Kordia antarctica: one gene and its partner. Each later gene encodes a partner of the first gene's protein in a complex. Links are inferred from orthologs where the notes say so. Each region holds a gene or a part of one and is shown on either strand. Other genes may lie near its edges.

What was found.
Region 2: the proteins of carB (region 1) and carA are in contact, whole or in part, in a solved structure (PDB 1KEE), measured with the Escherichia coli proteins. The link is inferred for Kordia antarctica from one-to-one orthologs.

The regions. Positions count from the first base shown.
Region 1 is NZ_CP019288.1:1,410,138-1,413,920, forward strand. The notes cover bases 280-3,720. They hold carB (carbamoyl-phosphate synthase large subunit), read right to left. Parts: upstream 3,336-3,720; coding sequence 480-3,335; downstream 280-479. Other genes in these bases: rpmH (50S ribosomal protein L34), read right to left, coding at 3,438-3,596. In the rest of the region: IMCC3317_RS05705 (AAA family ATPase), read right to left, coding at 1-31; IMCC3317_RS05720 (DUF2892 domain-containing protein), read left to right, coding at 3,766-3,783. UniProt on the Escherichia coli protein: Large subunit of the glutamine-dependent carbamoyl phosphate synthetase (CPSase).
Region 2 is NZ_CP019288.1:2,260,866-2,264,156, forward strand. What follows is about bases 343-3,291. They hold carA (glutamine-hydrolyzing carbamoyl-phosphate synthase small subunit), read right to left. Parts: upstream 2,399-3,291; coding sequence 1,286-2,398; downstream 343-1,285. Other genes in these bases: eno (phosphopyruvate hydratase), read right to left, coding at 343-412; IMCC3317_RS09025 (hypothetical protein), read right to left, coding at 565-1,215; IMCC3317_RS09035 (FkbM family methyltransferase), read right to left, coding at 2,437-3,255. Outside these bases: more of eno, read right to left, coding at 1-342. UniProt on the Escherichia coli protein: Small subunit of the glutamine-dependent carbamoyl phosphate synthetase (CPSase).

The DNA of each region.
Region 1 (3,783 bases):
CAATTTCTATTTCTGTTATATAATTTTCCATTTGTTCTTTTTTAGCTTGTGCATATCATATATATATACGTAATTCCACATATCATACTAATTTTAAGTAGTAACAGAAACTTATTCCACAATAACTTCCTATTATTCCCCATAAAAGTAAAACAAAGATTACACATACGCAATGTGGTTTTCCGTAAAACCAAAAAGAAACATTATTACGAGCGTGAGAAAAGCAATCTACCACTCGTTATTTCCACAAACAGATTACTTCGACAAAGCTCAGCACAAGTACTTCGGCTCTATTGTTTCTCGTAATGACGTTTCATAAAAAAAATGCTTCCAAAAAATCAACTCGATTTTATGGAAACATTTTATATTATTTTACCTTTTGAGAAATTCAAAAAACTATTCTCGATACATTTTTTTCTATTTAGACTGCGTCCAATATGAAAAAAAACACTCGAATTGACGTCTTTTGAATTATAACATTACTTACTCAAATACATTTTTCTTCTTGAATATAAGTCGTAAAAATCATCATCTTTTAAACTGTCAATGAATAAGATACTTTCGCCTGTACTTTTCATTTCTGGTCCTAAACGCTTGTCTACATTCGGGAATTTATTGAAAGAGAACACAGGTTGCTTGATTGCGTATCCTTCTAATTGCGGATTGAAATTGAAATCCGTCACTTTATTCACGCCCAACATTACTTTTGTTGCATAGTTTACATACGGTTCTTTGTATGCTTTTGAGATGAAAGGAACGGTACGAGAAGCTCTCGGATTTGCTTCAATAATATATACAATATCGTCTTTTATGGCGAATTGAATGTTGATCAATCCAACCGTATTTAATGCTAAAGCGATCTTTTTTGTGTGATCTTTTATTTGTTGCATCACAAATTCACCTAAGTTAAACGGCGGCAACGTTGCGTTAGAATCTCCTGAGTGAATTCCGCAAGGTTCAATATGCTCCATGATTCCGATGATATACACATTTTCTCCATCGCAAATTGCATCTGCTTCTGCTTCAATCGCTCCATCTAAATAATGATCTAGTAACAATTGGTTTCCTGGCATTCTGCTTAATAAAGAAACCACAGTTTCTTCCAATTCTTGCTTGTTAATCACAATCTTCATGCCTTGTCCGCCAAGTACATAGGAAGGTCTTACCAAGATTGGAAAATCTAAAACATCAGCAATTGCTGAAGCTTCATCTGCAGTTGTAGCAATATCAAATTGTGGATATGGAATGTTATTTTCCTTAAGCATGTTAGAGAATAAACCTCTGTCTTCTGCTAAATCAAGTGATTGAAAAGTTGTTCCTAATATTTTTATTCCGTGACGATCTAACTTTTCTGCCAATTTCAACGCGGTTTGTCCGCCAAGTTGTACAATGACACCTTCTGGTTTTTCATGTCGGATGATATCGTAAATGTGTTCCCAGAAAACAGGTTCAAAGTATAATTTATCGGCTGTATCAAAGTCTGTAGAAACCGTTTCGGGATTACAGTTAATCATGATGGTTTCGTATCCACATTCAGCGGCAGCTAAAACTCCATGCACACAACAATAATCAAATTCAATTCCTTGTCCAATTCTATTTGGTCCAGAACCTAAGATCACAACTTTCTTTTTGTCTGTAACGATACTTTCATTGTGAACGTAGCGTTTTCCGTCAGCAGTTTCAATTTCTGCTTCAAACGTAGAATAGTAATACGGTGTTTTCGCTTTGAATTCCGCAGCACATGTATCTACTAATTTGTACACACGTTTTACACCTAATTCTTCTCGCTTTTTATAGACTTCACTTTCCAAACAACCTAACATATGTGCTATTTGTCGGTCTGCGAATCCTTTTTGTTTTGCTTCTAACAATAAATCTTTCGAAATAGTATCGATTTTATTGTGTGAAACTATTTCTTTTTCTAATTTATATAATTCTTCATATTGTCTTAAGAACCACATATCAATTTTTGTGATTTCATGAATTCTGCTTAATGGAATTCCCATCTGAATGGCATCATAAATTACAAATACACGATCCCAAGATGCATGTTTTAGTTTGCTAAGAATTTGATCATAATTTGTATATCCTTTTCCATCAGCACCAAGTCCATTACGCTTTATTTCAAGCGATTGTGTTGCTTTGTGTAATGCTTCTTGGAACGAACGTCCAATTCCCATTACTTCACCAACAGATTTCATTTGCAATCCTAATTCGCGATTAGAACCTTCAAATTTGTCAAAGTTCCAACGTGGAATTTTCACAATTACATAGTCTAATGTTGGCTCAAATAAAGCAGATGTTGATTTTGTGATTTGATTGTCCAATTCGTCCAACGTATACCCAATAGCCAGTTTTGTAGCAATTTTTGCAATCGGATATCCTGTTGCTTTACTCGCTAATGCGGAAGAACGTGATACACGCGGATTGATTTCAATAGCAATGATATCTTCATTTTCATCAGGACTTACGGCAAATTGCACATTACAACCACCTTCAAAGTCACCAATACTACGCATCATTTTGATTGCCATATCTCGCATTTTTTGATATGTACGATCTGATAAGGTCATTGCTGGTGCAACTGTAATAGAATCTCCTGTGTGAATTCCCATCGGATCCATGTTCTCAATAGAACAGATAATAACTACATTATCGTTTTTATCGCGAAGCAATTCCAATTCAAATTCTTTCCAACCCATCATGGCTTTGTCGATCATGACTTCGTGAATTGGCGAAATTTCGAGTCCGCGTCGAAGTAATTCGTCAAAATCTTTTGGATCGTATACAATGGAAGCTCCTGCGCCACCAAGTGTGTAAGATGCTCTAATTACTAACGGAAAACCATATTCTTGTGCAATTTCTTTTCCTTTTAAGAAAGAAGTTGCGGTTGCTTGTGGCGCCATTCCAACACCAATTTTGAGCATTAATTCTCTAAATTTCTCTCTGTCTTCTGTAATATTAATTGCATCAATATCAACTCCGATTAGTTTTACATCGAAGTCTTTCCAGATTCCTTTTTCATCTGCTTCAATACAAAGATTTAATGCAGTTTGTCCGCCCATTGTTGGTAAAACAGCATCAATTTGCGGATGCTCTTTTAGGATTTGAATAATGGATTTTGTGTTTAAAGGTTTCAAGTATACATGATCTGCCATAGTAGGATCTGTCATGATAGTTGCTGGGTTTGAATTGATAAGAATGGTTTCAATTCCATCTTCTCGTAATGACCGAAGTGCTTGTGTTCCTGCGTAATCAAACTCGCAAGCTTGCCCAATTACAATCGGACCTGAACCGATAATTAAGATTGATTTTAAGTCTTCTCTTTTTGGCATTGTAGTGTGTGTTGTGTTGCTTAAAAATAAAAAAACGATTGGGTACAAAAAAAGGCGTTGCTTCTAAAAAGAACAACACCTTAATTTATATGAATTATATCATTATTTCTTATGTCTCAATTCAGATGACACAGAAACTTTCTTTCTTCCTTTAGCTCTTCTACGGGCTAGCACTTTTCTACCGTTTACAGAAGCCATTCTTTCTCTGAAACCGTGCTTGTTTCTTCTTTTTCTCTTTGATGGTTGAAATGTTCTTTTCATTATATAATATCTTTAATTTCTCTTGAAAATTAGTGTAAATGCACGAGTTGATTCTTTCCGAAAGTGCGGCGCAAATATACAAAGAGTTTTTACTTTCACAAATAGAATTTAAAAAATATTTACGATTGTTTTTTATACCTTTGCAAACTCTATAAATATATACTGTTTTATGTTCAACAAAAATATC
Region 2 (3,291 bases), 850 kb from region 1 along the record:
CAGAAACGCCTCCAACATATCTATATAATGGCATTCCCAATTCGTTTGCGGCTGCTTTTGCGGCTGCTAAAGAAACTCCTAGTATTGCATTTGCTCCAAGATTCTTTTTGTTTGGCGTTCCGTCTAAATCGATCATTATTTTGTCGATTTGATTTTGCTCAAATACAGAAACTCCCATAAGTGCTTCTGCGATCGTTGTATTTACATTGTTCACAGCTTTGCTAACTCCTTTTCCCATGTAAGCGTTTCCGCCATCTCTTAACTCAACAGCTTCATGTTCTCCTGTTGATGCTCCAGATGGTACTGCTGCTCTTCCCAATATTCCATTTTCCGTTACTACATCTACTTCAACAGTTGGGTTACCTCTTGAATCAAATATTTGTCTTGCGTGAATGTTGATAATTCTGCTCATTTTCTTTTTTCTTTTTATTTCGTCTAGGCTAATTTACGAAACTAACGCTAGTTTTATGTGATTGCACATTGCTTTTACGGATATGTTAGCAATGCGCTATTTTTTCTTCTTTTTAGAGAATGCGAAAACGTTTTCCCTAGTATATAATGCAACTATTTTTTACTGAATAGCACAATATTTTCTGTTGATTTGAACGCGTACGATAATGGTTTGTTCATAAATGACTTTTCAGCATCATAATCTACCAAGGCAGTTGCATTTGGAACTTCTAACTTCCATGAATTAGAAGTTGTCAGTTTCCCTGGAGTAATCATTGCTACTTGTCCATAGGATTCTGAAATGTCAATCGCAATGGTTGCTTTTCCATTGTTTGCCGCTTCTTGTGCTTTTTGTAATACTTCTTGATCGTTTGCGTTTCCTAGTTTCGTCCAGGCATCAGATTTTGAAATTGTTGGATAAATGCTATCATACATCACATGTTCACCTTTCGCATCATTAAAATCTGAGATTTGATAAAACTCCGAAATCATTTTTGTTATGTTGCTTCGGCAATCATTTCTGTCAGCTGAATTTGCTTTGCAATTTTTGAAATATGCAATGGTAATTGATAAGAATTGTTCTTGAGCCAAAGTCAAATCTTCAGTAGTGACAACAATATTCGCTTCCGCTTTTTCAGCTTCCGTTGTTGCTTCTTGCGTTGTCGTAGTTTTTTCTGTTTCCGTTAATGGCGTTGAAGGTTTTGTTTCTTCTTTGCAAGAAACCACAAATGCAAACGCTATTAGTAAGGTGATGATTTTATACATTTTTGTGTTGGTTTTATGTGTTATACTATTTATCACTTGAATTTACTATAAAAGAAAACAACAAATGGTACTAAACCGTTTTTACTTTTTGAATATTCGCGATAAATTCATCAAATAAATATTCTCCGTCATGTGGCCCTGGACTTGCTTCTGGATGGTATTGTACCGAGAAACAGTTTTTGTTTTTTATACGAATTCCAGCAACGGTATTATCATTTAAGTGTGTATGCGTGATTTCCACATCAGCATTTGCTTCCGTTTCTTCTCTGTTGATAGCAAACCCATGATTTTGCGATGTGATTTCGCCTTTTCCTGTCAATATATTTTTTACTGGATGATTGATTCCTCGGTGTCCGTTGTGCATTTTGTACGTTGAAATTCCGTTTGCCAACGCAATTACTTGATGTCCTAAACAGATTCCAAATAATGGTAAATCGCGCTTTATGATTTCTTTAGCTAGTGCAATTGCATCCTGCAACGGTTCTGGATCGCCTGGTCCGTTTGATAAGAAATATCCATCAGGATTCCACGCGTTCATTTCTTCAAACGTTGCATTGTATGGAAATACTTTGATACACGCATCTCGCTTTGCAAGGTTTCTGAGAATGTTCTTTTTTATTCCGATATCAAGTGCGGCAATTTTGTGAGTAGCATTTTCGTCTCCGTATATATAAGGTTCTTTGGTTGATACTTTTGACGCTAATTCTAGTCCTGCCATACTTGGCACTTTTGCTAGTTTCGCTTTTAGTTCGGCTATGTTGTCTACTTCCGTAGAAATAACAGCATTCATTGCTCCATTGTCTCTAATGTAGCTTACTAATCCGCGTGTATCAACATCCGATATTGCAAATAGGTTGTATTTTTCTAAGAATTCTTTTAGTGAACTATCTGCGGCATCTCTCGAGTAATCGTAACTAAAATTTTTACAGATTAAACCTGCAATTTTCACGCTGTCAGATTCCATTTCGTCAGTAGCTGTTCCGTAGTTTCCAATGTGTACATTTGCGGTAACCATTAATTGTCCATAGTATGACGGATCTGTGAAGATTTCTTGATATCCTGTCATTCCTGTGTTGAAGCAGACTTCTCCGAAAGCAGTTCCTGATTCTCCAATTGCTTTTCCGTGAAAGATAGTTCCATCTTCAAGAAGTAATATTGCCTTTTGTCGAGTTTGGTATTTCATATCTAGCTATACAATTTAGTTGTGTGTTTTTGTATGAATTAGTTGTTATGCTGTATTGTTACTATGGTGTTGTTGTGTACTTTTCCTGAAATTTTATAGCCTAAAGAAAGAATGTTATTTTTAAACCATTCATTTTCTAAGATATCATTGTGCGATAGTATTTCAAGTATTAAGATCGGTTTGCACCTTTTGATTGTATTGATTGCGCCTTTTAATGCTGGTATTTCAAATCCTTCTAAATCGAATTGAAGTATTGAAATATTTCTATCTTCAGGAATCATACTGTCTAGCATTTCGATCATAATTGGTACAAATTTACCATTTTCTGAATCAATTATTCTACTTGCGCCACCTAATAATCTTCCGTCTTCAGTTTCTATTTGCAATTGAACTTCAGATTTTTTTTCTCCTAAGCCAACTTGAAATAGGTGTACATTTTTTAGATTGTTGATGCGTATGGTGATTTCGGCACATCGGAAGTATTCGGCACTTGGTTCAAATGTCCAAACGTTCGCCTTTGTAGAAATATTTTTTGCAATTCCGGGAAGAAAGTCTCCAAAATACGCGCCAGCTTGTACAACATCTCCATTACCACAGTGATCAATTATGTATTGAATGGTTTCTGGCTCGTACACATTTCCTTTGAGAATTTCTTGCACTACAGATTCTTGTTGTGCAGCAAAAGGCGTACAATAACCTCCGTATTTGTTGTAAGCAATTGTACAATCTAATGTAAATTCATCCTTTACTAAAGAAGTATTATACCTAGGTTTATTGACCTGAGAAGTTTTTAAGATTTCTCTTTTTATAAATTTCTTTAGACTTTTTGGAGCTAATGATTTTAGTAGATTGATCATTTCTTTAGTACTTCTTATTGAATGATATCGTCGTTT